2 regions of the Janthinobacterium sp. HH106 genome follow, and region 2 is predicted to be linked to the other one. Evidence: predicted binding sites of a transcription regulator. Region 2 holds the regulator's gene; the other holds the start of a gene.

Region 1 (14,793 bases), on a different contig from region 2:
TGGGCAAGCCATCCTGCTTCAGCAACAACCGGTCCGGCACGGTGCCGCGCACGAAATCGTCGCCCAGCACGCTGTAGCGCCCGCGCGACATGACGAGGATGGCATGGTCGCCCTCGTCGAGCCGGTTGCGCAGCTTGTTCCAGCTGCGTTCCGTCAACAGATTGCGTCCCACCGTGGGCACGGAGACATAGGCCAGATACAGGTCGACGAACAGGCCGTCCGGCGCGCGCGTCGCTTCCGCATCAAGTCCCGCGCCGGGACTGCCCGCAAACAGGGTTTCGACGTCCTTGTTGCTCAGGCGCACATGCTGGATCAAGCCCTGCTCAAGCATCTTTGCCACGCTGAGTTTCTCGAACACGTCCATGCGGATGCGGGCGATCTGGTCCGGATCGCGCCCCTGCGCGAAGCCGAGTTTCTTGCGCGACACTTTCAAGGCCGAGGCCAGCACGCTCTGGTTGATGATGCGCACGGAAGCCGTCGCCTTCGACACGCCGTCGATATCAGCGTGCGTGGCATCGGCGGCGCGCTTCTTCCTGGCATCGATGGCGATATTCTGTTTCAACGACAGGCCCTGGTACTGTTTGACGAACTGGAACAGCGGCGCTTCACCTAGGCCATCGAGAAACACGGGTTCGTGCTGCGACAGCACGGCCACGTCGAGAAAACTACCCTGCGGATTGATGGCGATCAATAAATTGACGGGAACGCCGGAAAAGCCGGGAATCGGCGCCAGGTCCACCGACTCGAAGACATAGCCGACCAGTTCCGTTGCCGTGGCGTTTTGCTTGAACAGGGGCCAGACGGGCAAGTCGGCTTCCTTGTCGCCGACGACGAGCGGTGCAGGGAAGCGCCGCGCCAGCTCGGCCTTGGTGAGTACGCCGGCCCACGCCTGTCCCAGGATAAACAGGAATAGCCAGCATCCGATGAATAACCGCATTATCCGCATGCATTGCACTCCGTGCGGCGCCGCAGCTTCCGGCGCCGCATTCATTGGTTAGAAGAAAATAATGCCGCCCAGGGATCCGCCATTCATCTTCGCTTCGCCGCCCGTAAAGCCTTTCGAGCGCGTCTGGCCCAGCTCCCCCACGAGGGTGATCGCACTGTTGAGCGAGTAATACGCACCGAGGGTCAGGTTGGCGTTCGACTTCAAACCGCCCGTGCCGGCCGTGTTGTCGTCGTTCTTGCTGATGCCGTAGGACAAGCCCAGCTTCAGCTTGTCCGTCGTTTTATACGTGCCTTGCAGCAGCCAGTTCTTCGATTTGGTATCGCCCTGGTCCGCATCGGACAAGATGCCGAGTCCCTTGCCGCCCTGGAAGTTGACCAATACGCCGGCCGGGCCCATCTGGTAGGAGCCGCCCACTTCCACGCCGCGCATGGTCAGGTCATCGACGCCAGGCGTTTTCGAGGTGAATTTTTGCGACTTCACGCCGAGCCACGCTTTCAAGCCTTCCTGCGCATACGTCAGCTGCGTCTGCACTTGCGGACTGGACTTCGATGAATAGGTCGAGCCTGCCACGATGGGCGTATCCGATACGGGGCTGACCAGCGCCACGTCGGCGCCAAATCCGCTGGACTTCGGCGTGCTGTACATGATCTGGCCATAGTTGCCCAGATAGGTATAGCCGGCGCCGATATGGCCCAGCGTGACGCGGCCCCGCTGTGTCGCCTGCACGGGCGCGCCCGAGCCCAGCAAGGTCATGTCGGACAGGATCGCATTCGCGCCGAAGATGCCGTAGTCGCGGCCCAGCTTGAAGGTGCCCATTTCCGCATTGCCGAACGTAAAGAAGGCCTGGCGCACGTCGACCACGCTGTTCTGGCTGATGGCGCTGTCCGTGGCCGTCGAGTTGTAGATACCGATCAAGGCTTTCACGTCGTACTCGCCCAGGCGCGAGCTTGCCGAGGTGATCAAGCCATTCGGCAGCAGGCCGTTGCCGATGGTGGTGCGGTCCTTTTCGCCGCCGCAACCGAGCACCTGGCCTCCCAGCGCCAGCCCGCCCACGGCATCGCCCGAACACGACACTTGCGTGTAATAGGCGTTGACGATGCCGCCTACCGACACGGTCCAGTCGCCCGCCTTGATATCGACGGCTTGCGCCTGCCCCACCGCTGCGATTGTCATGACACCCACGCTCCCCAGCTTGCTCAATGTGTTCATTGCGTCTCCTCTTTCTTCTCTGTTTTTAGTGTGCACATCAGTGATTGATGTACCTCAAGCTTTGGCAATAAGCGTGCCCAGCACGGCTCACAGGGAGAAAGAGAAATGATGTGTTTGACGTGTGCAGCAGCGGATCAATCACCCCGCACGGTGTTCCTTTTTTGACCGCCGGCACATTGATCGAACGCCTGCGTAAACAAAAAACTGACGGCCTGGGCCGTCAGCAAAAAGAAAGCACCCGGCGGACAGGGAGACACCCATCCGTGTGGCCCGGGCGCTTCACCCCGTTACTTCGACGCCAGCTTGAAGACCCACACGGAACCGCCCTGTTCCAGGAAGTTGACCTTCTTCGCCACCTCGCCGCCCCACAGCGGCACGGCGCCGCCCCAGCCAGAGACGACGGCCACGTATTGCGTGTCGCCATCCTGCCAGGTGACGGGCGGCGCCACGACGCCGGAACCCGTCTGGAATTTCCACAGTTCCTTGCCCGTCTTCGCGTCGACGGCTTTCAGGAAGCCTTCCGGCGTGCCGTAGAACACCAGATTACCGGCCGTGCTCATCACGCCGCCCCACAGCGGCGCGTTGTTCTTGATTTCCCAGACGATCTTGCCCGTCTTCGGATCGATGGCGCGCATGGCGCCGATGTAGTCTTCAAACAAGGGCTTGATGGTAAAGCCGGCGCCGAGGAAGGCGCCGCCCTTCTTGTAGCTGATCGGCTCGTTCCAGATGTCCATGCCCCATTCGTTCGCGGGAACGTAGAACAGCTTGGTTTGCGGCGAGTACGCCATCGGCATCTGGTTTTTTGCCCCCAGGAAAGCCGGCGCGGCAAACACGGTCGTGCCCTTCTTGCCTTCTTCTCCCTTGGTCGGGTCGCCAGGGCGGCCGGCGGCGATATAGTTCGGCCGGCCCGTCTTCAGGTCGATGCTGCTGGCCCAGGTGATTTTCTTGACGAACGGAAAGGCATTCTGCAGCTTGCCGTTGGCCGCATCGATGACGTAGAAGAAACCGTTCCGGTCGGCCTTGCCGCCATAGCGTTTGCCATCCATGTCGAAGGTGACGAACTCGTTGGCGCCGTCGAAATCCCAGGCATCGTTTGGCGTGTTTTGATACGCCCACTTGATCTGCCCCGTTTTCACGTCCAGCGCCACGGTGGACGACGAGTACAGATTGTCGCCGGGACGCAAGTGGCTGTTCCACGGCGCCGGGTTGCCGGTGCCAAAGTAAGCGAGCTTGGTCTGCGGATCGTAGGTGCCGCCCATCCACGTCGAGGCGCCGCCCGTTTTCCACAGGTCGCCCGGCCAGGTCTTGTTCACGGTACCGGACACGCCGTTATCGATGGCCTTGCCGTCCTTGTCGTAGCGGTGGCCCATATGGCCCTCCACCGTCGGACGGCTCCACACGAGGTCGCCCGTCATCGGGTTGCGCGCCTCGACCCGGCCGACGATGCCGAATTCGCCGCCCGACACGCCCGTCAGCAGCAAACCTTCGGCGATCAGCGGCGCCGCCGTCATCGAGTAACCGGCCGCATAGTCGTCGACTTTCTCCTTCCAGACGATCTTGCCCGTATTCTGGTCCAGCGCCACCAGGTAGGCGTCCAGCGTGCCGAAGATCACCAGGTTGCCGTACAGGGCGGCGCCGCGGTTGACCACGTCGCAGCAGGGCATGATGCCGTCCGGCAAGCGATGCTCATATTTCCACAGCTTGGCGCCCGTTTTCAGGTCGACGGCAAAGATGCGCGAATACGATGCCGTGACGAACATCTTGCCGTTATGAATCAACGGCTGCGATTCCTGGCCCCGCTGTTTTTCGCCGCCAAACGAGAACGACCAGGCCGGCACCAGCTTGGCCACGGTGTTGTCATTGATCTGCGTCAACGGCGAATAGCGCTGGCCCTGCGTGCCCATGCCGAACGACAGCACGCTGGACGGATTCTTCGCCGTGCTGTCGAGCATGGCGGTGGTGACATTGCCCACGTCGGCCGCCTGGGCCAGCGATGCCAAGCCCAAACCGATGAGTATCCCCATGATGTTTTTCTGCACAATCATCTCCCTCTGTTTTATTAGTATGTGTGTGTATCAAGTCTTGCGGTGTTCATGCGGCTGGGCATGCAACAAGGCGCACTCTTCATCGGTGAACAGGCGCGAGCGCGTCAAAAAGCGCTTGCCCGTGCCGTTGTCGAGTGAAAACATGCCGCCATTGCCATCGACCACATCGATAATCAACTGGGTATGCTCCCAGTACTCGAATTGCTCGAGTCCCATGTAGAACGGTGCGCCATTCAAATTGCCGAGATAAATGTCGGTATCGCTGACATCGAACTCGCCCAGCGCGTAGCACATGGGCGCACTGCCGTCGCAGCAGCCGCCCGACTGGAAAAACATCAGCGGGCCGTGACGCTGGCGCAACTTGTCCATCATTTCCAGCGCCGCATCGGTGGCGACCACCCTGGCAATTGCTGCACTCATGGCATCCCTTTCTGCGCGCCGCGCCTGGACTACGGGCGCGGCGCCTGTTGCCGGTTTAGAAGAAGCCCAGCGCTTTCGGGCTATAGCTCACCAGCAAGTTCTTCGTTTGCTGGTAGTGGTCGAGCATCATCTTGTGGTTTTCGCGGCCGATACCCGATTGCTTGTAGCCGCCGAACGCGGCGTGGGCCGGATACAGGTGGTAGCAATTGGTCCACACGCGGCCCGCCTGGATGGCGCGGCCCATGCGGAAGGCGCGCGAACCGTCACGCGTCCACAAGCCGGCGCCCAAGCCGTACAAGGTATCGTTGGCAATCGCCAGCGCTTCAGCTTCATCCTTGAAGGTGGTCACGGACACGACCGGTCCAAAAATTTCTTCCTGGAAGATGCGCATCTTGTTGTGCCCCTTGAACACGGTCGGACGCACGTAATAGCCGCCTTCCAGGTCGCCCGCCTGCGTGTTGCGCTCGCCGCCAGCCAGCACTTCGGCGCCTTCCTGGCGGCCGATGTCGAGGTAGGACAGGATTTTTTCCAGCTGCTCCTGCGACGCTTGGGCGCCGATCATGGTGGAAGAATCGAGCGGATTGCCCTGCTTGATGGCGGCCACGCGCTTCAGGGCCCGTTCGATGAATTTCTCGTAGATCGATTCCTGGATCAGCACGCGCGATGGGCAGGTGCACACCTCGCCTTGATTCAGCGCGAACATCGCAAAGCCTTCCAGGCACTTGTCGAAATACTCGTCGTCCGCATCCATCACGTCTTCAAAGAAGATGTTCGGCGATTTGCCGCCCAGCTCCAGGGTGACGGGAATCAGGTTTTGCGCCGCGTAGCCCATGATCAGGCGGCCCGTGCCCGTTTCGCCCGTGAAGGCGATCTTGGCGATGCGCTTGCTCGAGGCCAGCGGCTTGCCCGCTTCCAGGCCGAAACCGTTGATGATGTTCAACACGCCCGGTGGCAGCAGGTCGCCGATCAGCTCGATCAACACCATGATGGAAGCGGGGGTCTGCTCGGCCGGTTTCAGGACGACGCAATTGCCGGCGGCCAGGGCTGGCGCCAGTTTCCACACGGCCATCAGAATCGGGAAATTCCACGGAATGATCTGGCCCACGACACCCAGCGGCTCGTGGTAGTGGTAGGCATAGGTTTCCGCATCGATTTGCGCGACGGAACCTTCCTGCGCGCGGATGCAACCGGCGAAGTAACGGAAATGGTCGATGGCCAGCGGAATGTCCGCGTTCATCGTTTCGCGGATCGGCTTGCCGTTATCGATCGTTTCCGCCGTCGCGATCAAGCTCAGGTTCTGTTCGATGCGGTCGGCGATGCGGTTCAGGATGTTGGCGCGCTCGGCGGGCGAAGTCTTGCCCCAGGCCTCCTTGGCGGCATGCGCGGCATCCAGCGCCAGCTCGACGTCTTCCGTCGTGGAACGGGCGATTTCGCAAAACGGCAAGCCCGTGATCGGCGTAATGTTAGGAAAGTATTCACCTTTTACTGGTGCAACGAATTTGCCGCCGATGTAATTGTCATAGCGTTGTTTGAAGGGATTGGCTACGCCCAGTTTGCTGATGTCTGCGAGATTCATGTCGTCCTCTATCGGGTTAATTAGAATGGAGTTACTTAATTAAAATCAAACGTCCTGGTACAGATGGGGTGAGTACACCGAGTCTTCCGCAAATGCCGTGCCAGCTCGCCATCCCCCTACCCAACTTAGCGGGTTTTACCTCTGTTGCAAGGGCCTGGTGGCGATATCGGCGGGTTCAATTGCTGCCGTAGCGCCCCATCGCCGCTGCACAATGGAACAGGTGTACCAGACTGGAACACCTGCCCTGTACCACTACCGAATCACCACGCCCCACGGCAATTCACCGACGGCAATATCGGCCAGCTTGCGCGCGCTGGCCGTGTCGATGACGGAAACGCTGTTCGAGCGGCCATTGGCCACGTACAGCTTGGCGCCGTCGGGCGTGATGGCCATGTTCCACGGACGCTTGCCGACTGGAATGGTGGCCGTCACCTGGTTGCTGGCCGTATCGATCACCATTACCGTGCCGTCGATACCGTTCGAGACATATACCTGCCTGCCGCCGGGATGGACGGCGATGCCATTCGCATTCTTGCCGGCGGGAATGGTTGCGACGGCCTTGCGCGCGGCCATGTCGATCACATAGACGGCATTGACCAGTTCGCACGCCACATAGGCGCGGCCCGAGTCCGGACTGAAACCGATGCCGCGCGGACGCAGTCCCACGGCGATGGAAGCCACCTGGCGGCGTTGCGCCACATCAATGACGTCGACTTGCTCGGCCTCTTCCGCACTGACCAGCAGCCAGCGCCCATCGGGGCTGAACACGGCATGTTCCGGGTTGCGTCCCTGCACCTTGATATCGGCAAGCAAGACGCCAGTGTGGCCATCGAGCAAGGCCACGCTATTGTTTTCCTCGACGGCCACGGCCACGTGACTGCCGTCCCGGGAGGCGCTGACGCCTTCGGGCGACTTACCCAGCGCTACGCTGCGCACGGGCACGCCGGTCACGTTATCGATCAGCAGCAAGGCGCTGCTGGCCGCATCCGTGACAAACAATTGCCGTCCGCTGGGGTCGGCGGCGATGCCGCGCGGCCGCTTGCCGGCCGCGATCTGGCGCACGACCTGGTCGGTCGCCGTGTCGATCACGCTCACGGTGCCCGATTTTTCATTGGGGACATAGGCAAATGGAGCGGCCTGGACGGCGGTGCTGGCGAGCGCGGGCAGCAGCCAGCACACCTGGAGAAAGCGCGAGAAGAAGTTGGGCATAATCACCTTTTCAATGGCAAAACACAGGAAAAGCGCACGCTAGCGGCGCATCTGATAATTGCTGCATGCAAACGCCGTGCCACTGACACGCGTATAATTTCCGCCCACCAATGGAGACATGGCAGGCATATTGCTTGATACAACTATGCAGACCTGCGCCGCGCACGCGACCAAGCAGGCTTTTATTCACATTGGAGAATCCGCATGCAGCATCGTTTCCGCCTGAACACCATCGCCAGCCTGTTTGTCGCCGGCAGCGCCACCCTGGCCCCCCACGTTTTCGCCGCCGAGTCCGCTGACTTGGCCGCCGGGCAACTCATGGATACGGTGGTCGTCAGCGGCAGCCGCATCGCCCACCCCAGCCAGGAAGTGCCGGCCTCGATCGACGTCGTCGACAGCGCCCGCATCCAGGAGGGTCAAATCCGCGTCAATGCCTCGGAAGCGCTGGCCGCCGTGCCGGGCCTGGTCGTGCAGAACCGCCAGAACTACGCGCAGGACTTGCAGATCTCGTCGCGCGGCTTCGGCGCACGCTCGGCCTTCGGCGTGCGCGGCGTCAAGCTGATCAGCGATGGCATTCCCGCCAGCATGCCCGACGGGCAAGGCCAGGCCGCCACCTTCAACCTCGATACGGCCGAGCGCATCGAAGTGCTGCGCGGACCGTTCTCGGCCATCTATGGCAACCACTCGGGCGGCGTGATCCAGCTGTTCTCCAGGGATGGGCAAAATCCCCCATCCGTCGAACTGAACGTAACGGGCGGCAGCTTCGGCACCAGCAAGGTGGACTTGACGGCACAAGGCCAGGCAGGCGGCATCGGCTACGTGCTCGACGGTTCGCGCTTCCGCACGGACGGTTTCCGCGACCACAGCGCCGCCACGCGCGAACAGGCGTTCGGCAAGATCACCATCAAGCCGACGGTAGACAGCAAGCTGACCATCGTCGCCAACAGCCTGCATCAGGGCAACACGCAAGATCCGCTGGGCGTCACCTGGGCCACGTTTGCCCGCGATCCGCGCGCCGGCGAAATCGATGCGACGGACACGCAAAACCCGAAGCGCACCCTGGCCGAACGCTACAACACGCGCAAGAGCATCGACCATCAGCAAATCGGCGCTACCTATGAACAATCGTTTGGCGAAGACCGCCTGCACGTGACGGCCTACGGCGGCAACCGCGACGTGATCCAGTACCAGGCTTTTACCAAGGGTTTCCAGGCGCCAGCCAGCCATTCGGGCGGCGTGGTCGACTTCCAGCGTGAGTTCTACGGCATCGACACCAACTGGCTGCACGTGAACCAGCTGGCAGGCGGCAAGCTGAGCACCACCATCGGCATCGACTATGGCCGCTCCAGCGATGACCGCACCGGTTATGAAAATTACATCGGCAACACGTTTGGCGTGAAGGGCAAGCTGCGCCGCGACGAGCAGGATGTCGTCTCCAGCCTCGATCCGTATATCCAGGCAGAATGGCAGAGCGGGCCATGGCTGCTCAGCGCAGGTGTGCGCTACAGCAAGATGAAAGTGTCGGTCAACGACCGCTTCCTCGGCAATGGCGACGACAGCGGCAGCCTGGAATTCAGCCACACGACGCCGGTGCTGGGCCTGCTGTATAAACTGACGCCCAACGTCAACGTGTACGCCAGCGCCGCGCGCGGTTTCGAAGCACCCACCCTGAACGAACTGTTTTACTCGGGCACGGGCGGCGGCTTCAATTACCAGCTGAAACCGGCCACCAGCACCAACCTGGAAGCGGGTATCAAGGCCAGGATCAATCACAACACGCATGTGAACGCGGCCGTGTTCCAGATCAAGACCAACGATGAACTGGTGGTCGACAGTTCCAGCGGCGGGCGCACCAGCTACCGCAATGCGGGCAAGACCTTGCGCCAGGGCATGGAAGTGTCGCTCGACTCCAGCTTGCCGTACGGTTTCACGACAAAAGTGGCGCTGACCAGCCTGCACGCCGTGTATGACCAGGCGTTCGGCAGCGTACGCGAAGGCAGCCGCTTGCCGGGCGTGCCCAGCGCAAACCTGTTTGCGGAACTGGCCTGGAAAGACACGCTGGACCGTTTCGGCGCGGCAGTGGAAAGCGTGGCCAGCAACCAGGTCTACGCGGAAGACAGCAACAGCGAAAAACCGGCGCCCGGCTACACGGTGTTCAATGCGCGCTTCAACGCCAAACAAAACGTAGGGAATTGGCGCTTCAAGGAGTTTGCCCGCCTGAACAATCTTTTCGACAAGACCTACGTGGGCTCCGTCATCGTCGGCGACAGCAACAAGCGCTACTATGAAGCGGCGCCAGGCCGTAACTGGTTGTTAGGTGTGAGCGCCCAATACTCCTTTTAAGAACACCTGAGAAAAAGTCCATGGCGGCGTTGCATTGCCTTGTCGTACTATTCGTACTGCCTGCGGCAATGCGCCTTGCCCTGAACATTTTTCAGGCGTTCTCATGAAAAAGCCCGCGCCTCTTCCGAAGCGCGGGCTTTTACCATTCAGCATAGTCTGCTACGGCCGCGCTTCCTTCACGCCATACTTCTCAAAGATGGTTTTCAATTCACCGCTGGCCGCCATCTCGTTCATGGCCGCCTGCAGTAACTTGGCCACGTCGAGCTGTTGCTTGCTGACGGCCAGGCCCACGGCCCAGCCGGCACGCGGCAAGCGGGCGAAAGCCACTTCGCTCAAGGGGAAAGCGGGATCGCTTTTCAGCACCGATTCGATTTCCGACCGGTTGGCCAACACGGCGTCGAGCTGGCCGGCCTGCAATTGCTGCAAGGCTTCGGCGGCCGTATCGAAGATACGCACGTCGTCGCGGTATCTGCCACTGTCCTCGCCCAGCATCAGCATGGCCGCAATCGAGACCTTTTCCACGCCGATACGCTTGCCTGCGAGGCTGGCGACGCCATCGAATTGCGGCACGGCTTGCGCGCTGCGCGCCAGGCGCACGGTTTCCACGTAGTACGGCGCGAAGATCTCGACCTTGTCGTTATCCGCCATCAATTTCTTGTCGACCGGCACGTGCAGCATTACGTCGGCGGGACCATAGCCGAGGTAATGTCCCTTCCACACCATATTGCGCAAGTCGTCGTTGAGGTTTTCGCCGGCGGGAAAGGGCAGCAAGCTCAGTTTCAGCCCCAGCTTTTTCGCCAGCGCTTCGGCGATGTCGATATCGATGCCCGCGCCTTTGTCGGAAAACGGCGCGAACTCGTTATACACAGCCACTTTCAGGCTGCCCGACTGCTGCACTTTCTGCCAATCGGCGCGCGCCGGCGCGGCTGCGCACATGGCCATGCAAGCGAGCGAGAGCATCGCGCGCGCGCCACGGAGTTGAAATGAACGCATGGAACTCCTTCGTTATCAGTTCGACCTAATTAGACTCGCGGCGGGTTTCCAGGTAGGTCTTGATGGCCCACATCGCTTCCTGGTTGAATACGCCCTCGAACGGCGGCATGTACACGGCGCCATTACGCACTTTACCGTGACGGATGGTCGCCAGGAAATAATTATCCGTTTCCTTGTAACACGCCTGTTTCTTTGTCTCATTCTTGATACCGAAGCAATCACGGTCCAGCTGGCGCAAGTCCGGCGCGATGCCGCCCGAAATGGCTTCGATGCCGTGGCAGCGCGCGCAATTCTGGTTATAGGCCGAGGTGCCCACCGTCAGGGCCAGCTTGTTGCCGCGATACGGGTTTTGCTCGAGCCACTTGTCGCCCACCTTGGGCAAGCCCGTGGTGTCGACGCCTTGCGGCGTGACATTGCCGTGCGCATAGGCATGCGGCAAGGTCAGCAGGGAGGTGAGGGCAACGGCGCCGGCGGCGGCCACGCCGAGCAGGGTACGGATGGAATAGGTCATGCTGGTCTCCTTGGTTTTTTTAGTGAATATCTCAAGAAGAGCAAATGCCATGCCATGCGTATATGCCCCACATCGGGCCACCCATGTATCAATTTGGAACAGCTGCAACAGCGATTGTGTCACCGCGCGCGTCAGGCGGCGGCCACCGTGCAGATGCTGCCCCGCGCCTGCTGCTCGAAAGTGATACGCACGGGCAAGAAGCGGGCAATCACTTCCGCATTCGTCAACGCATGCTGCGACACCTTGCTGCAACTGAAGCTACCGCCGCCGGCCAGCGCCATGGGCAGCAAGAGCTGGTCCGCCAGGTGCTCGCCCACGGCCGCGTCCGACTTGAGATAGTCGCGCACCTCGTTCAACAAGCGCTTGGCCACGGATTCGGCCAGCAAGGATTTTTCGCCGAACGACGTAAATACTTCCGTGACGTGCTCATGTTCCAATGTCAGCAACAGGACATTGCCCGGTCCCTGCTCCGCCGGCAAGCCGACGAGGCGCAGCTGCTTGCCGCTCCAGCCCATGCCGTCGGCGATACGCTCGAGCTCACGCTGCGCCACGTTCACATGCACGCCCGCCACCACGCTTTCCGCATACCCGGCCTTCCGCTCGCCGCGCTGCAGCAGTGAAATGGGCCGCAAGCGCTGGCACGGTTGCACGGTGGCCAGCACCTCACCACCACCTGCGGGATGAAAGCCGTAGCGTTGCAGCGTGATATCGACGTCGGCGCCCATCTGTTCCAGGATGCGGCCATACGCGCGCTGCAAAAAATGCACGGGCGGCGCCATGGCATTGTGCGTGCCGCCGCTGATGCGCACGGTAGACGGCCCATCCGCATGCAGCAGGGCCGGCAGCAGGGTTTGCAACACCAGGGTGCAGCTGCCGGCACTGCCGATGGCAAAGCGGTAATCGCCGCCGCCTATGGGGCCAGGCACGAATTCCAGGCTGGCTGCGCGCAGCGCCACCGGCGTCGTGCGCGCCCCGCAAATCGCGGTCGCTGCCTGCACGGCCAGCAAATGCTGGCGCAGCAAGCCGGGCTTTTCCCGCCCCGCGCGGATATTCGTCAGCCGGAACGGCTGCCCCGTGATCATCGACAGGCTCAGCGCCGAGCGCAAAATCTGTCCGCCGCCTTCACCTTGCGCTCCATCAATTTCTATCATCTGTACTTTCTCTTTATTAACCTTTGACGCAAACGACCTGCTTCAGGATATGCACGACGTCGACCAGTTCGCGCTGCGCCAGCATCACCGCATCGATATCCTTGTAGGCCATTGGAATTTCATCGATCACGTTTTCATCCTTGCGGCATTCCACGCCTTGCGTGGCGCGGATCTGGTCGGCCAGGTTGAAGCGCCGCTTCGCTTCCGTGCGGCTCATCGTGCGGCCCGCGCCGTGGCTGCAGCTATGGAAACTGTCCGCATTACCCTTGCCGCGCACGATAAAACTCTTGGCGCCCATGGAGCCGGGAATGATCCCCAATTCTCCGGCGCGGGCCGAGACGGCGCCCTTGCGCGTGACCAGCACGTCCTTGCCGAAGTGGTGCTCCTTCTGCACATAGTTATGGTGGCAGTTGACGGCTTCCACATGCGTCTGGAACGGCTTATGGATGACCGTGCGCACGGCCGCGATCAGGTTTTGCATCATCACTTCGCGGTTGTTGCGCGCGAAACGCTGGGCCCAGCCCACCGCTTCCACGTAATCGTCGTAATGCTGCGTGCCTTCGGCCAGATAGGCCAGGTCCTGGTCGGGCAGGTTGATGAAGTGGGTACGCATATCCTGCTTGGCCAGTTCGATGAAATGCGTGCCGATGGCATTGCCCACGCCGCGCGAACCGGAATGCAGCATGAACCATACAGAACCCTGTTCATCGAGACAGACTTCGACGAAGTGGTTACCGCTGCCCAAAGTTCCCAGGTGACGATAGTTATTCGTGTTCTGCAGCTTGGGCGTTTTCAGGCAGATGGCGTCGAATTCATCCTTCAGCTGCAGCCACGCGGCATCGACCACCGAGGGCGGCGTCTGCCAGGAACCCTCGTCGCGGCCGCGGTGACCGCGCGTCTTCGGCGACATCCCGTGCGGAATGGCGCGCTCGATGGCGCTGCGCAGCGGCCCCAGGTTATCGGGCAAATCATTTGCCGTCAGCGTGGTTTTCGCCGCCATCATGCCGCAACCGATATCGACGCCCACGGCTGCCGGAATCACGGCGCCCAGGGTGGGGATCACGCTGCCGATGGTCGATCCTTTACCCAGGTGGACGTCGGGCATGACGGCGATATGCTTGTAGATGAACGGCAGGGTCGCCGTGTTGCGCAATTGTTTTTTGGCCGCTTCTTCGACAGGCACGCCACGCGTCCACATTTTCACGGGACGGCTGCCTTCGGTATGCAGAACTTCGTATTCTTCGTTTTTCATCGCTATGCTCTTCTTCTATTGTATAGGGGGTGATGACAAGGATTGGTAAAACATTGCCGACGCATCGGCTCTGGATGTAGTTCCACCGGCATTCATCAGTACGACAACCCGACAAGGGGGACAGGATTTTCTGCCAGGCGCACTGCGTCTGGCAGGCCGGTTTGACGCGGCTGATCGATGTAATCCTGTCGGCATTCGGGGTACTGCGGCGCATGACAAACCTGGACAGGACGTCTCTCATGTAGTCTTGTCCGCATTCGTGCGCCTTACTTCAACAAGCTGGTGCCGCGACATCGATGGCGGCGATTTCTCCCACCCAGTGGGCCGGGTCTAGCTGACCGGCGGCAAAGGCGGCGATGATCTTGAAGACGTCGTCGGAAAAACCGCCGATATTCAGGATATCCTCGCGCTCCATCGCCTGTGTCGTAGCATGCGGCGAAATATCGATGCACACCAGCTTTGCCTGCGGATTGCGCTGCTTGAAAACCGTCCACTGTCCCATCGTCGCCGTGGCGCCGCTGCGCTTCGCGTCGATCCACGATTCGTTATCAGACACATAGATCACCAGGTCGGCCAGCTCCTTCCTGCCGTTCATGCGCAGCAGGGGTGCGCTGCAATTGGTGCCGCCACCGCCGATGGCCGCCAGCCTGGCCGCATTCGCCATTACGCTGTCATCGGCGCCAAGTGCGCACTGCACCACGTTGTGCTCGAACGGCAGCACCATGGCGTCCGGATTCTTGCGCAGCATGGCTGCCGCCACCAGAGCCGCCACGTCGATGCAGCGCACGTTCGAGGTGGCGCTGCCGCGAAAACCGCTGACGGGCGAGGCCATCGAGCCGGAAACGTCAGGACACACCACCACCTTGCCGGCGATCCGCGGCACGTTCACCAGCGATATTTCCAGCGCCTGCTCCAGCGCCGCGTGCACGATGCGCGGCACCTTGTCGCCAGCGGCCATGTACGCCGACATCAGCTGATAGGGAAAGACCCGCGCGCGGTCAATCGCCTCGGGATCGCGCAGCTTGGCGGCGATCAGTTCCGGCATGCCATCGATCGCGTACACGCCATGGCGGGCAAAGGTATTCAGATTCATGCGCACCATCTGCCAGCTGCCCTGGCGGGCGATCTGCGCCCAATC
Region 2 (14,793 bases):
GTTGTGACTGGCAAGTTTTTTGCTTTCCTAATTCGTTTATACTTTGGGCATGAGTGTAACCCATGAAAAAACAATGCTGAAAGCTTTTGATCGAATTGACATGCAAGCGACGACCGAGCGCGCCGTCGCGCTGGCCCGCACCACCTTGCAGATCGAGTCCGACGCCATCAATGCGCTGCACGCGCGCCTGGCAACGGACGACAGCGTGGGCCGCGCCGTGGCGCTGCTGCTGCAGTGCAAGGGGCGTGTCGTCGTCTCGGGCATCGGCAAGTCCGGCCATATCGCGCGCAAGATTGCCGCCACCCTCGCTTCCACCGGGACGCCGGCCCTGTTCGTGCATCCGGCCGAAGCGGCCCATGGCGACCTGGGCATGGTCACCTCGGACGATGCTTTTATTGCCATCTCGTACTCGGGCGAGTCGTCCGAACTGATGGCCATCATGCCCGTCGTCAAGCGCATGGGGGGCGTACTGATTTCCATGACGGGTAAACCGAATTCCAGCCTGGCCCAGCTGGCCGATGTGCACCTGGATATTTCTGTTGAAAAAGAGGCTTGTCCGCTGAATCTGGCGCCGACGGCCAGCACCACCGTCACCCTGGCTCTGGGCGATGCGATCGCCGTGGCCTTGCTCGACTTGCGCGGCTTCAAGGAAGAAGATTTCGCCCGCTCGCACCCGGGCGGCGCCCTGGGCCGTCGCCTGCTTACGCACGTGCATGACGTCATGCGCAGCGGCGAACGGGTGCCGAAAGTACCCGTGGACGCCTCGCTGCTGCAGGCGCTGGAAGAAATGACGAAGAAGGGCATGGGCATGACGGCCGTCGTCGATGCGGACAACCGCCCCGTGGGCGTGTTTACGGATGGCGACTTGCGCCGCATGTTCGAGCGCGTGCAGGACTTCACGCAAGTGGCGATCCGCGACGTCATGCATGCGCAGCCGCGCAGCATCGCGCCCGAACGCCTGGCTGTCGATGCCGTGGCCGTGATGGAACAGTTCCGCATCAACCAGATGCTGGTCGTCGATGCCGACGGCAAGCTGGTGGGCGCCCTGCATATCCATGATCTGACGCAAGCGAAGGTGATCTGATGGAGAGCGTAGCGGACAACCTGGCGCGCGCGGCCAAGGTCAAACTGATGATCTTTGACGTCGACGGCGTGCTTACCGACGGCAGCCTGCATTTCGGCCCCGATGGCGAAATGATGAAAACGTTTAATGTGTATGATGGCCTGGGCATCAAGCTGCTGCAGGAATCCGGTGTGCAGACGGCCATCATCAGCGCGCGCCGCTCGGCCATCACGGCACGCCGCGCGCAAGACCTGGGCATTACCCATGTGCACCAGGGCGGTCACGACAAGCTGACGCCGTTTCGCGAACTGCTGGCGCTGACGGGCTTGACGGAAGAGCAATGCGGCTACATCGGCGACGACGTCATCGATGCGCCCATCCTGCGTCGCGTGGGCTTTGCCGTCAGCGTGCCGGGCGGGCGTCCGGAAGCGCAGGGCCTGGCGCACCATGTGACGCAGGCCGGCGGCGGCCGCGGCGCGGTGCGCGAAATCTGCGAATTCCTGCTGCGCGCCCAGGACAACTATGCGCGCGTCATGGCGCCGTTCCTGGAGTGAGGTGCGCCTTGCCGCCAGTGACCTATGAAAGAGTGAAACCCTATGCGTAAGCCAGGAGGCGCCCATCGCTGGCGCATGATTTTTACCCTGCTGGGCGCGGTCGTCGTCGCGCTGGCCAGCTTTTGGCTGCTTGAAGTGATGAACAAGAATGGCCAGGACATCAAGGCCAGCAAGAATTTGGGTGAGCCCGACTATTTCATCACCAATTTCAGCCTGGTGCGCATGGACTTGACGGGTAAGCCCAGCTATATCGTGTCGGGCAACAAGCTCACGCATTATCCGGCCGACGATTCGTCCGATATCGACCAGCCCTTCGTGCGCAAGCTGACGCCGGGCATGCCGCCGTTGAACATGAATGCGGAACTGGCGCATATCGACCAGGACAATACCCGGCTGCAACTGCACCGCAAGGTCGTGATCGACCGCGTGGCCAGTCCGAAGGCGCAGAACCTGACGGTCAGGACGGAAGCGCTGACGGTGTTTCCGGACGAAGAAAGAATGGAAACGGACGTGCCTGTCGATATCCTGACGGGCGCCTCGCGCATCAATGGTATCGGCATGAAGGCCAATAACGCCACCGGCGTGGTGGAAGTGCAGAATGCCTTGCGCATGGTACTCCCGCCGAAACCGCGCCCGGCCGCGGCGGCAAAATGACAGAATGAAACAAGGAAACCATACTATGAAGAACATCTTGCTGTTGAGCGTATTTTCTCTGGCCCTCATGGGCGTGGCGCATGCCGAGAAGGCCGATTCCGAGAAGGAAGCCGTCATCACGGCGCGTAGCGGCCACGTCGATGACGTCAAGCAGATTCGTACCCTGACGGGCGACGTCGTGCTGGTCAAGGGCACGCTGACCATGAAGGCGGGCCGGGCCCTGATCACGGAAGACCCGCAAGGCTACCAGTTCATCACCTTCTGGGCCGATCCCGGCAAGCTGGCCACGTTCCGCCAGAAGCGCGATGGCGCCGGCGACCTGTGGGTCGAAGGCGAAGCGGAGCGCGTGGAATACGACAACAAGACGGAAGTGGTGAAACTGTTTTCCAAGGCCAAGCTGACGCGCCTGGAAGGCACGAAAGTGACCGACGTGGCCAATGGCGCCTTCATCTCGTATGACAGCCGCAAGGAAGTATTCAAGATGGAAAATTCCGACAGCGGCACCAGCACCTCCGACGGCGGCAGCGTGCGCATGGTGATCCAGCCGAAGACCAAGGCGCCCGCGGCGGAGAAAGCGCCTGCCACACCTGTGCCAGGAACGAAATAATGGACAATACCCGTTGCGGCAGCACCCTGATCGTTCGCGGACTGCAGAAAACCTATGGCAAGCGGCAAGTCGTGCATGATGTCTCGCTGCAAGTCGAATGCGGCGAAGTGGTGGGGCTGCTGGGCCCGAACGGCGCAGGCAAGACCACCTCGTTCTACATGATCGTCGGCCTGGTGCCGTCGGATGGCGGCAGCATCGACATCAGCGGCGTGGACATTTCCAGCCTGCCGATCCACCGCCGCGCACAGATGGGCCTGTCGTATCTGCCGCAGGAGGCGTCCGTGTTCCGCAAGCTGACGGTGGAAGACAATATCCGCGCCGTGCTGGAAATCCAGACCGTCGAAGGCCGTCCTTTGAAGAAGGCCGAGATCGAGGAACGCCTGGATAAACTGCTGGCCGACTTGCAGATTGAAAAGTTGCGCGAGAACCAGGCGCTGTCCCTGTCGGGCGGCGAGCGCCGCCGCGTGGAAATCGCCCGCGCCCTGGCCACCGATCCCCGTTTCGTGCTGCTCGACGAACCGTTCGCCGGCGTCGACCCGATCGCCGTGATCGAGATCCAGCGCATCGTGCGCTTCTTGAAGGAGCGCAATATCGGCGTGCTGATCACCGATCATAATGTGCGCGAGACGCTGGGTATTTGCGACCGTGCCTACATCATCAACCAGGGCTCGGTACTGGCGTCGGGACGCCCCGACGACATCATCGCGAACGAGTCGGTACGCCGGGTCTATCTGGGCGAACACTTCCGCATGTAAGCCAATGAAACAATCATTGCAGCTGCGCACTTCGCAGCACCTGGCACTGACGCCGCAGTTGCAGCAATCGATACGCCTGTTGCAATTGTCTACTCTGGAATTGCACCAGGAACTCGAGCAACTGCTGACGGACAATCCCTTGCTCGAGCGCCTCGACGATCCGCTCGACCGTTCGCTGCGCCTGCTGTCCGACGGGGCCTTGAGCTCCACGGCCGCGCCGGCCGAAGCGCCGCCCCAGCCGCCAGGCCAGGAGGCGCCCGCGGCGCCGGCCGAAGCGGAAACCTTTGACGGCGAGGCGGGCGAGGGCCCGGCCGCCGCGGATGGCGGCGACAGCGACTGGAGCGAGGCGAGCCGGGGCAAGGCGCCCGACGACGAAGATTCCCGCCCGCAACTGGAGGCCCATCACTGCACCCTGCGCGAACACCTGATGGAGCAGATGCGCGTGACGGTGCTCGAATTGCGCGACCGCGCGCTGGTCGAGCTGATCATCGACGCGCTCGACGACAATGGCTACCTGGAAGAGTCGCTCGACGACATCCTGGCGCGCCTGCCGGAAGAGCTGGAAATCGATGCCGACGAGATGCGCACGGCCTTGTCGCTGCTGCAAAGTTTCGATCCACCGGGCGTGGGCGCGCGCAATGCGTCCGAATGCCTGGCGCTGCAAATCAAGCGCTTGCCGCACATCGCCATGGTGACGCGGCGCATGGCCCTCGTCATCGTGGAAAAGCACCTGGCCTGGTTTGCCCAGCGCGATTTCAACAAGCTGAAAAAAGCCCTCGATTGCGACGATGAAGACTTGCGTGAAGCGCAGACGGTAATTCGCCAGTGCAACCCGCATCCGGGCGCCGTGTTCGCTGCGGACGTGTCCGATTACGTGGTGCCCGACGTCGTCGTCAAGCGCGCGCGCAATGGCTGGCAAGTGACCCTGAACAACGACGTCATGCCGCGCCTGCGCGTCAATGCCATGTACGCCAACTTGCTCAAGCAGGGCAAGGGCGAGGGTGCCATGGGTGCACAGTTGCAGGAAGCCAAGTGGCTGATCAAGAATATGCGCCAGCGCTTCGACACGATTCTGCGCGTGGCGCAGGCGATAGTAGAAAGACAAAAGAACTTTTTCTCGCATGGGGCTGTTGCCATGCGCCCCCTTGTGCTCCGTGAAATAGCTGATACACTGGGTTTACACGAGAGTACTATCTCGCGGGTAACAACTCAAAAGTACATGCTGACCCCGCACGGCATGTTCGAGTTGAAATATTTCTTTGGTAGCCACGTCGCCACCGAAGCGGGGGGCGAAGCGTCATCGACGGCGATACGGGCATTGATCGTGCAACTGACAGGAGCAGAAGACCCTAAAAATCCTTTATCCGACAGTAAGATTGCGGACATGCTGGGGGAACAAGGCATGGTGATTGCGCGACGTACTGTTGCCAAATACCGGGAAGCGTTAAAAATTCCGCCAGTGAGCCTGCGTAAGTGTTTGTAAGTTTTTTTCGGTTCCTCTGCGGGCCGGATACGATGGACCGCACGAACCCGATCATCTTTAGGAGTGTGTATGAATCTCACCATCAGCGGACATCATATCGAAGTGACACCAGCCATCCGTGAATACGTACAAACGAAGCTGGAGCGCGTGAAACGTCATTTCGATCAAGTTATCGATATCGCCGTGATTCTGACCGTCGACAACCTCAAAGAGAAAGAAAAACGCCAAAAGGCCGAAGTCAACCTGCGTCTGAGTGGCAAAACTGTCTATGTGGAAAGCCTGGCACACGACCTGTATGCCGCGATCGATACCCTGATCGACAAGCTCGATAGGCAAGTGATGAAATACAAAACCAAAGTGCAAGGGCACGGTAAAGAGGCGATCAAGCATCTGCCAGACAGTTCGGAAGAAGAATTCGCCCCCGCCTAAGCGGCCCGCGACTTTCAACCGGCTGTGATCAACTAAGGGCGCACATTGCGCCCTTTTTTGCGTCCAGCGAAACGCAATGTTCGCCGCGCAGGCGCTAGAATGTTTGCACTTTCACTTCTTTCCTGCCTGCCATGAGCGACCTCGTCCAGATTTCCATCCGCCACCGCACGGGCCACATCGTGCTCGACCGTCCGAAAGCCTTGAATTCCCTGTCGCTGGAGATGGTGCGCGCCCTGAGCGCGGCCTTGCTGGCATGGCGCGACGATCCGCAGGTGGACGCCGTGGTGATCCGCTCCAGCAGCGAAAAAGCCCTGTGCGCGGGTGGCGACATCCGTTTCTTTTACGATGCGGGCCTGGCCACGCCGCAGGGCGGCAGCGCCTTGCTGGAAGATTTCTTTACGGAAGAATATGCTTTAAATCATTTGATCCATTTTTATCCGAAACCGTATATCGCCGTCATGGATGGGGTGGTGATGGGCGGCGGCATGGGCGTGGCGCAAGCGGGGCCCGGCAACCGCCTGCGCATCGTCACGGGCCGCACGCGCATGGCCATGCCGGAAGTCAATATCGGCCTGTTCCCCGATGTGGGCGGCAGTTACTTTTTGTCCCGTCTGGCGGGTCAGCTGGGCCTGTACCTGGGCTTGACGGGTTTGACGATCAACGCGGCCGACGCCCTCTACACGGGCCTGGCCGATGTCTACCTGCCCGAGGCGCAGATGGGGGCGCTGCTGGCCCTGTTCGAGTCCACGCCGGGCGAAGGCTTGCCGGTCGCTATCAAGGCACTGGCGGCACCATTCCAGGCCGAGGCGGGCGCTTCCCTCCTGGCCACGGCGCGCGCGGCGCTGGACCGCCACTTCAGCGCGGGTTCAGTGGCCGCCATCATGGCCTCGCTGGCGCAGGATGACGGCGCATTCGCGGCGAAGGCGCTGGCGGCCATGCGCTTGCGCTCGCCCTTGATGATGTCGGTGACCCTGGAGTTGCTGCAGCGGGGCGCCCACCTGGGCGTGGCCGATTGCCTGCGCATGGAGCGCACGGTGGTGCGCCACAATTTCGAACATGGCGAAGTGCTCGAGGGCGTGCGCGCGCTGGTGGTCGACAAGGACAATGCGCCGCGCTGGCAGCCTGCCAGCCTGGACGGGGTCGACGCGGCCATGGTGGCGCGGTTCTTCGCCCCCGTCTGGCCGGCGCAAGCCCATCCGCTGCGCCACCTGGACTGATTAAGAACGCTCGCGGTGGCGCAGTACGACTCTTTCTTTGGGGCCGAAATACTGCGCCAGCCGTTCCGCCATGTACACGGAGCGGTGCTGGCCGCCCGTGCAGCCCAGCGCCACCGTCAAATAGCTGCGGTTGTCGGACTTGAACGACGGCAACCATTTCTCGATGAAGGCGCGGATGTCGGCCAGCAGCTCCAGCGCGCTCGGCTGTGCGTCGAGGAAAGCGATCACGGGCGCGTCGCGGCCGTCGAGCGGGCGCAGGGCCAGGTCGTAATAGGGATTGGGCAAGGCCCGCACGTCGAAGACGAAATCGGCATCGAGCGGCACGCCCAGCTTGAAGGCGAACGATTCGAAGAACAGGGTCAGCGGCGCGCGCTCTGAGGCGACGATATCCTTGATCCATGCGCGCAATTTGTTGGCGCTCAGTTCCGAGGTATCGATCACATGGCCCAGCTGTTCGATGGCCGACAGGCGTTCGCGTTCTTCCGAGATGCACTCGATCAGGGTGCGGCGGCTGGCCGGATTCTGGTTCGGGCGCAACTCGTGCGACAGCGGATGGCTGCGCCGCGTTTCCGAGAAGCGCGCCACCAGCGAATGCGTGGTGGCTGTCAGGAACATGACCTTGACGTCATGCCCCTGGTCGCGCAACAGCGCGACATTGTGCGGCAAGCTGACGAGCGATTCGGCGCTGCGCGCATCGACGGCGACGGCCAGTTGCGGCGTGCCTTCGTCGAGCAAGGTTTGCACCAGGCTCGGCAGCAAGGCCGGCGGCAGGTTGTCGACGCAATAGTAGCCGGTATCTTCCAGCACATTGAGCGCGACGGATTTACCGGAGCCGGATATTCCGGTGATAAGGACGATATGCATAGCCCGATCATACAATAAAGACCGGCACCGCGCTCCCGATGCAATTATCTTTACAAATTATTGCAATTTGGGCTGTGATATTTCTTTGCTGCACGCGCCAACAATGCTGTCGGATTACGCGGGGCCTTGCCCCACCTCGGCGGCCCCGCTAATCCGACCTACGTTGCTAATCGCCGCTCATGGCGAGGCGTTGCCGTTCCATGAACTCCTGCAAGGTATCGATGCCGCGCAGCTGCAGAATCGTGTTGCGCACGGCCGCTTCCAGCAGGACGGCGATGTTGCGGCCGGCGGCGACGGGGATGACGACCTTGCGCACGGGCAAGCCCAGTACGTCTTCCGTGGGAAACAGGAAGGGCAGGCGCTCGACTTCTTCTTCCAGCGCGTTGCGGCGCACCAGGTGCACGATCAGTTTCAGGCGCATCTTGCGGCGCACGGCCGTTTCGCCAAAGATGGCCTTGATGTCGAGCAAGCCCAGGCCGCGCACTTCCAGCAGGTTTTGCAACAGGGGCGGGCAGCGGCCTTCGATCATGTTCGGCGCGATGCGCGAGAATTCGACGGCGTCGTCGGCCACCAGGCCGTGGCTGCGCGAAATCAGCTCCAGCCCCAGCTCGCTCTTGCCCAGGCCCGAATCACCCGTGATCAGCACGCCCACGCCCAGCACGTCCATGAACACGCCATGCATGATGATGCGCTGCGCCAGTTTTTTCGACAGGTAGACGCGCAGAAAGTCGATCACTTGCGCGGCCGGCAGCGGGGTGGAGAACAGGGGGATGTTTTGCTCGTCGCAGATGGCGAGGATGTCGGGCGGCGTTTCCAGCCCTTGCGCGATGATCAGCGCGGGCGGACCGCCGGCGATCAGTTCGCCGATCACGTGGGTGCGCGTATTGACCTTCAGGCGCTGATAGTAATTGATTTCCTGGTGGCCAAAGACCTGGATGCGGCCCGGATGGATCAGGTTCAAGTGGCCCACCTGGTCGGCGGCCGACGAGACGTCGCCGGAGATCAGGCGCTCGCCGCCGGGGAAGCCGGCGAACCAGCCCAGTTGCAGACTTTCACGATTATCGTCGTACAGGCGTTGTATCGTCAGCGGCGTTTGCAACATGGCAGTCTTCTTCAGGAGTGGAGGAATACCTGAAGTTTAACCCGCCGCTTGCAGACTGGGTTGCCAATTGACGATGCGCGAATGCACGGATTTCGGTTCCGGATCCGTGGCCAATGCCGTGCGGAAGGCATCATCGGAAAACATTTCGGCGATTTCCGACAGGATTTCCAGATGTTGCTGGGTGACATGATCGGGAATCAGCAGGAAAAACAACAGATTGACGGGCTTGCCATCAGGCGATTCGAACGGAATCGGTTCGGCCAGGCGCACGAAGGCGCCCAGCGGCGATTTCAAGGTCTTGCTGCCCTTGACCCTGCCATGCGGCACGGCCACGCCATGGCCCAGGCCCGTCGAGCCCAGGCGTTCGCGGGCAAACAGATTGTCCGAGACGGTAGAGCGGGCGATGCCGTAATTGTTTTCGAAGATCAGGCCGGCTTGCTCGAAGGCGCGCTTCTTGCTGGAAACTTCCAGATCCAGCAGGACGTTTTCGAGGGATAATATTTTGCTAAGATTAGTCATGACACTCAATGAAATGGTGCAATGCGCAGAGGGCTTGCGAGCCGAATTATAGGCCTGTTTTCGCGGCCTGTAACGCCAATTCTCAACAGTATACGTCCGCTGCGGGCGCAGTGGGCGCTACAGCCAATGTGACCATCATTTTAGCAAAAAAATAACATCGGCGTGTATCGGCTATTTCTTGATTAAAAACACGCGGCGCGCCGGTTTTTCCGCCGCCGAATGCCGATTTTCCGATTTTTCAGCGTCTTTGACATGCTCTGCGGCACTACTGCAACGTTGTTTTAAAACACAGCCAACATTCCTGTTGGCATGGTTTTGGGGTGTTGCGCGGTGTTGCCTAGCGTTACTGGCGCGCGTTGCGCAGATTGCCCGGCATCGCTCCCGTGCTGAAGTTGCTGCGCCAGGGATTGATGTCGAGGCCGCCGCGGCGCGTATAGCGCGCATACACGGACAGTTTTTGGGGCTTGCACTGACGCAAGATATCGACAAAGATGCGTTCCACGCATTGCTCGTGGAATTCATTGTGTTCGCGGAAACCGATCAGGTAGCGCAACAGGCTTTCCTGGTCGATCTGCGGCCCCGCATACGCGATCTGCACGCTGCCCCAGTCGGGCTGGCCCGTCACCAGGCAATTCGATTTGAGCAAATGTGACACCAGTTTTTCTTCCACGGGCGCCTCATCGAGCGCCGCCTTCAACAGCAGCGGCGAGGGCGTGTATTGCGTGATTTCCAGGTCCAGACGGTCGAGCAGCACGCCGTCGAACTCGCCCATTTTGAGCTTGCCGAAATCTTCCTGCAAGGTCAGTTCCACTTGCACGGGCGCGCCGAAACCATTCGACAAATCCTGCTTGAGCACTGCCAGCAGGGCTTGCGGGCTGTCCAGCTTGGTCTGGTTGAACGAGTTCAGGTAGAGCTTGAACGATTTCGATTCGATGATGTTGGGCGAATCGGCCGGCGCGCTGACCTTGGCAATGGCCACCTGCGGCTTGCCGCGCTGGTTCAGCCACGACAGTTCGTAGGCGTTCCAGATATCGAGGCCGAAAAACGGTAATGTACCGTGCAGTTCCAGCTCGTCGCGCTTGCCCTGGCGCGGGATCGGAAACAGCAATTCCGGCGCGTAATCGGTGCGGTAGGCGGAGCTTTTTCCCAGCGGGGATTGTTCGGCGAGGTCGTTGGTGGTGGTCATGGTCGTGTGGCGTGAATTCAGTCAAGCACGCATGGTAGCCTATTTCGGGGTCAGACCCGTCGGGTCTGACCCCAGCTTGTTCGCCTGGGTTAGAACTAACCTAAAAACAGCTTGTAGACGGGATTGCTGCTCTCATCCCAATAACGGTAACCGAGGGTATCGAGGAAGCGGGCAAATTCTCCCATTTCATCGGGCGGCACTTGCAGGCCGATCAGGATGCGGCCCACGTCGCCGCCCTGGCTGCGGTAATGGCACAGGGAAATATTCCAGTTCGGCGCCATGCTGTCTAGGAAGCGCATCAGCGCGCCCGGGCGTTCGGGGAATTCGAAGCGGTACAGCAGCTCGTCCTGCGCCAGCCGGCTCTTGCCGCCCACCAGGTGGCGGATATGCGACTTGGCCAGTTCGTCGTGGGTCAGGTCGAGGGTCTTGAATTCGTGTTCCTCGAAGGTCTTCGCCAGCACGCTGGATTCATGCCTGTCGGCAATTTGAATGCCGACGAACACGTGCGCGGCTTTTTCATCGCTGATGCGGTAGTTAAATTCCGTCACGTTGCGCGCGCCAATGAGCGAACAGAAGCGCTTGAAGCTGCCCCGCTGTTCGCGCATGGTAACGGCGAACACGGCTTCGCGGAATTCGCCCAGTTCGGCCCGTTCCGCCACGAAGCGCAGCCGGTCGAAATTCATGTTCGCGCCGCTGGCGATGGTGACCAGGGTTTCATTGTTGACGGGGTGCTTGGTCAGGCTGGCCCGTTCCACATAGGCCTTGGCGCCGGCGATGGCCAAGGCGCCGGACGGCTCCAGAATACTGCGCGTATCCGTAAACACATCCTTGATGGCGGCGCAGATGGCGTCCGTGTCGACGGTGATGATTTCATCGACATACGCCTGCACCAGGCGGAAGGTTTCCTCGCCGGCCAGGCGCACGGCCGTGCCGTCGGCGAACAGGCCCACGTCGTTCAGGGTCACGCGCTCGCCCGCCTTCAGCGAGCGGGCCATGGCATTCGAGTCGACGCTTTGCACGCCGATGATCTTGATGTCGGGGCGAATCTGTTTTACGTAGGCAGCAATGCCGGCGATCAGGCCGCCGCCGCCGATGGGCGCGAAGATGGCGTGGATGGGACCGGCGTGCTGGCGCAGGATTTCCATGCCGATCGTGCCCTGGCCCGCGATCACGTCCGGGTCGTCGAACGGGTGCACGAAGGTCAGCTTCTGTTCCTTTTCCAGAGTCAGCGCATGGTTGTAGGCATCCGTGTACGACTCGCCGTGCAGCACCACTTCCACGTTCACGCCGCCGCGCCCCTTGACCGCCTCGACCTTCACCAGCGGCGTGGTGGTCGGCATGACGATGACGGCACGGCAACCCATGCGGGCGGCAGACAGGGCCACGCCCTGGGCATGGTTGCCGGCCGAGGCGCAGATCACGCCGCGCTTGCGTTCCGCTTCGCTGAGCTTGGACATCTTGTTGTAGGCGCCGCGAATCTTGAAGCTGAACACGCTTTGCATGTCTTCGCGCTTGAAGTAAATCTGGTTGTTCAGGCGCTGCGACAGGGCAGGGGCCAGTTCCAGCGGCGTTTCGGTGGCGACGTCATAGACGCGGGCGGTCAGGATTTTCTTGAGGTAGTCGATGTTCATAGTCTGCAAGCAAGTGATTCTGGGCCAGAAAGGGTCTGGAGCGTGTCTGTCGATAGCGGCGGCGCGGCGGCGGATAGCCTGGCGACAATAATGCTCTGTGGAACTGCGGGCGGGTCTGCCTTTGCCAGCCGGCGCGATGTGTGCGGCGCCCAGGCTGCTCTTCATTATAATGGAGAGCCTTACCGCATCGCGAAGTGTTCCATGATCGAATCCGCAATCGCCTGGCTGCTGCAGCTGATCGCAGCACCGGAAGTCGGGCTGACATCGGTCTTTCTGATCAGCTTTATTTCCGCTACCCTCTTGCCGCTCGGCTCGGAGCCGGCCGTGTTTGCCGTGATCAAGGCCAATCCCGCGCTGTTCTGGGCCGCCATCGGCGTCGCCACCCTGGGCAATACCCTGGGCGGCATCGTCGACTACTGGATGGGCTACCGCGCCAAGCAGGCGTTCGCCAAGGAGCGCGATACGCGCTGGTTCCGCTGGCTGGCCCGCTATGGCGCCAAGACCATGCTGCTGGCCTGGCTGCCCCTCGTGGGCGATCCCCTGTGTACCCTGGCGGGCTGGCTCAAGTTGCCGTTCTGGCCCAGCGTGGCCTATATGGCCATCGGCAAGTGCGCACGCTACCTGACCATGACAGGCTTGCTGCTCTACGTCCCCGATGGTGTTTGGCACCGGATCGGCCAGATGCTGGCTTGAATGGGACGGCCTGCAACGCCAGTTTGCCCCATTTCGTGCAGTTCGATAGTTCGCAGCAGGGTCTGATTGTTGGTATTTTTTCGTTGAAAAATCGTGGAATCTGGTTTTTTATTCGGCAATGGAGGGCTTTTCCATATTTGCTATGGTAGCGGATGCGGTGCTTAAACCTTAGGCTGCCTAAGGCTGTTCCCGCATGGTGCGGCGCAATAAGATAAAATGGGTCTTTAGGGTCCAGTCCACATCGTCACCACACTCCATGAACGCTCCCGCACAAATCCAAGCTTTACTGGCAGAAACGCCGAATGGTCCCGCAGCAAGCCGCCTGCGCGAAATCCCGTATAACTACACGTCGTTTTCCGATCGCGAGATCGTCATACGCCTGTTGGGGGAGGACTCCTGGCGCCTGCTCGACGAGCTGCGCGGCGCCCGCCAGACGGGCCGTTCGGCCCGCATGCTGTACGAGGTGCTGGGCGATATCTGGGTCGTGCGCCGCAACCCCTATCTGCAGGATGACTTGCTCGACAATCCGAAGCGCCGCCAGGGCTTGATCGATGCCTTGCATCACCGCCTGGCCGAAGTCGACAAGCGCCGCCTGTCCATCGATGCGGCCGGCGGCGACGTGGCCGCCAGCGGCGAGACGCCGGAAGTGGCGCAGGCGCGCAGCCATAACGTCGAACTGCTGCTCAAGGCCGCCAGCAAGGCCGTGGCCGACTTTGGCGATGAATTCCGCAAGACCTACGACTTGCGCAAGCGCACGGTCAAGGTGCTGGGCCGCTACACGGAAAAACACAATGTGCGCTTCGACGGCATGACGCGCGTGTCGCACGTGACGGATGCCACCGACTGGCGCGTGGAATACCCGTTCGTCGTGCTCACGCCCGACACGGAAGAGGAAATGGCTGGCCTGGTCAAGGGCTGTATCGAACTGGGGCTGACCATCATCCCGCGCGGCGGCGGCACCGGCTACACGGGCGGCGCGATTCCATTGACGCCGATGTCGGCCGTCATCAACACGGAAAAACTGATCACCCTGGGTGCCGTGGAAATGACGGTCTTGCCGGGCTTGACGCACGAATACGCGACGATCAATTCGGGCGCGGGCGTGATCACGAACAAGGTCTCGGAAGCGGCGGAGAAGGCCGGTTTCGTGTTTGCCGTCGACCCCACCTCGGCCCACGCCTCTTGCATCGGCGGCAACGTCGCCATGAATGCGGGCGGCAAGAAAGCCGTGCTGTGGGGCACGGCGCTCGACAACCTGGCCTCGTGGCGCATGGTTGACCCGAACGGCGACTGGCTCGACGTCACGCGCCTCGACCATAACCTGGGCAAGATCCACGATATCGCACTGGCACGCTTCCAGCTGGAATGGCGTCACCCGAGCACGCGCGACGCGACGAAACCGAACGCGCCGTTCAAGACGGAAATCCTGGAAATTCCTGGCCGTAAATTCCGCAAGGAAGGCCTGGGCAAGGACGTGACGGACAAATTCCTCGCCGGCTTGCCGGGCATTCAGAAAGAAGGCTGCGACGGCCTGATCACGTCGGCGCGCTGGATTCTGCACAAGATGCCGAAGTTCGCCCGCACCGTCTGCCTGGAATTCTTCGGCCAGGCGCGCGACGCGATTCCGTCGATCGTGGAAATCAAGGATTACCTGGACGGCTTGCCGGCGAAAGGCGAGCAATACACGAGCATCCGCCTGGCGGGCCTCGAGCACCTGGACGAGCGCTACCTGCGCGCCGTCGGCTACGCCACCAAGTCGAAGCGGGGCGTGCTGCCGAAGATGGCCCTGTTTGGCGACATCGTCGGCGACGATGAAAACGCCGTCGCGCAAGCGGCGTCGGAAGTGGTGCGCATCGCCAACACCCGCGTGGGTGAAGGTTTTGTGGCCGTCAGCCCCGAAGCGCGCAAGAAATTCTGGCTCGACCGTGCCCGCACGGCGGCGATCGCCAAGCACACCAACGCTTTTAAAATCAATGAAGACGTCGTCATTCCCCTGAACCGCATGGGCGAATACACGGATGGTATCGAACGCATCA

Evidence for each region. The regulator sigma-54, encoded in region 2, starts transcription at its own class of promoters, with help from an activator protein. The targets are predictions, from matches to a motif close to TGGCANGNAANCTGCTTT.
Region 1: pedF (cytochrome c-550 PedF) is a predicted target of sigma-54. The motif match lies at 11,290-11,307, and genes of this name have one in related genera.

What each region holds. Positions count from the first base shown of each region.
Region 1 covers NZ_LRIC01000023.1:2,681-17,473, reverse strand. The annotation lists gene JAB8_RS11150 (4Fe-4S binding protein) at 1-937, opposite strand, end outside; gene JAB8_RS11145 (hypothetical protein) at 995-2,155, opposite strand; gene JAB8_RS11140 (methanol/ethanol family PQQ-dependent dehydrogenase) at 2,443-4,179, opposite strand; gene JAB8_RS11135 (DUF779 domain-containing protein) at 4,231-4,620, opposite strand; gene adh (aldehyde dehydrogenase) at 4,676-6,196, opposite strand; gene JAB8_RS11125 (beta-propeller fold lactonase family protein) at 6,449-7,405, opposite strand; gene JAB8_RS11120 (TonB-dependent receptor) at 7,610-9,748, shown strand; gene JAB8_RS11115 (transporter substrate-binding domain-containing protein) at 9,908-10,741, opposite strand; gene pedF (cytochrome c-550 PedF) at 10,767-11,252, opposite strand; gene rtcA (RNA 3'-terminal phosphate cyclase) at 11,384-12,403, opposite strand; gene JAB8_RS11100 (RtcB family protein) at 12,420-13,655, opposite strand; gene JAB8_RS11095 (TROVE domain-containing protein) at 13,927-14,793, opposite strand, start outside.
Region 2 covers NZ_LRIC01000073.1:78,733-93,525, forward strand. The annotation lists gene JAB8_RS27070 (KpsF/GutQ family sugar-phosphate isomerase) at 74-1,084, shown strand; gene JAB8_RS27075 (HAD hydrolase family protein) at 1,084-1,617, shown strand; gene lptC (LPS export ABC transporter periplasmic protein LptC) at 1,660-2,271, shown strand; gene lptA (lipopolysaccharide transport periplasmic protein LptA) at 2,297-2,878, shown strand; gene lptB (LPS export ABC transporter ATP-binding protein) at 2,878-3,633, shown strand; gene JAB8_RS27095 (RNA polymerase factor sigma-54) at 3,638-5,116, shown strand; gene raiA (ribosome-associated translation inhibitor RaiA) at 5,186-5,545, shown strand; gene JAB8_RS27105 (enoyl-CoA hydratase/isomerase family protein) at 5,677-6,762, shown strand; gene rapZ (RNase adapter RapZ) at 6,763-7,626, opposite strand; gene hprK (HPr(Ser) kinase/phosphatase) at 7,793-8,728, opposite strand; gene JAB8_RS27120 (PTS sugar transporter subunit IIA) at 8,765-9,247, opposite strand; gene queF (NADPH-dependent 7-cyano-7-deazaguanine reductase QueF) at 9,591-10,433, opposite strand; gene ilvA (threonine ammonia-lyase, biosynthetic) at 10,529-12,064, opposite strand; gene JAB8_RS27135 (YqaA family protein) at 12,266-12,757, shown strand; gene JAB8_RS27140 (DUF3683 domain-containing protein) at 13,014-14,793, shown strand, end outside.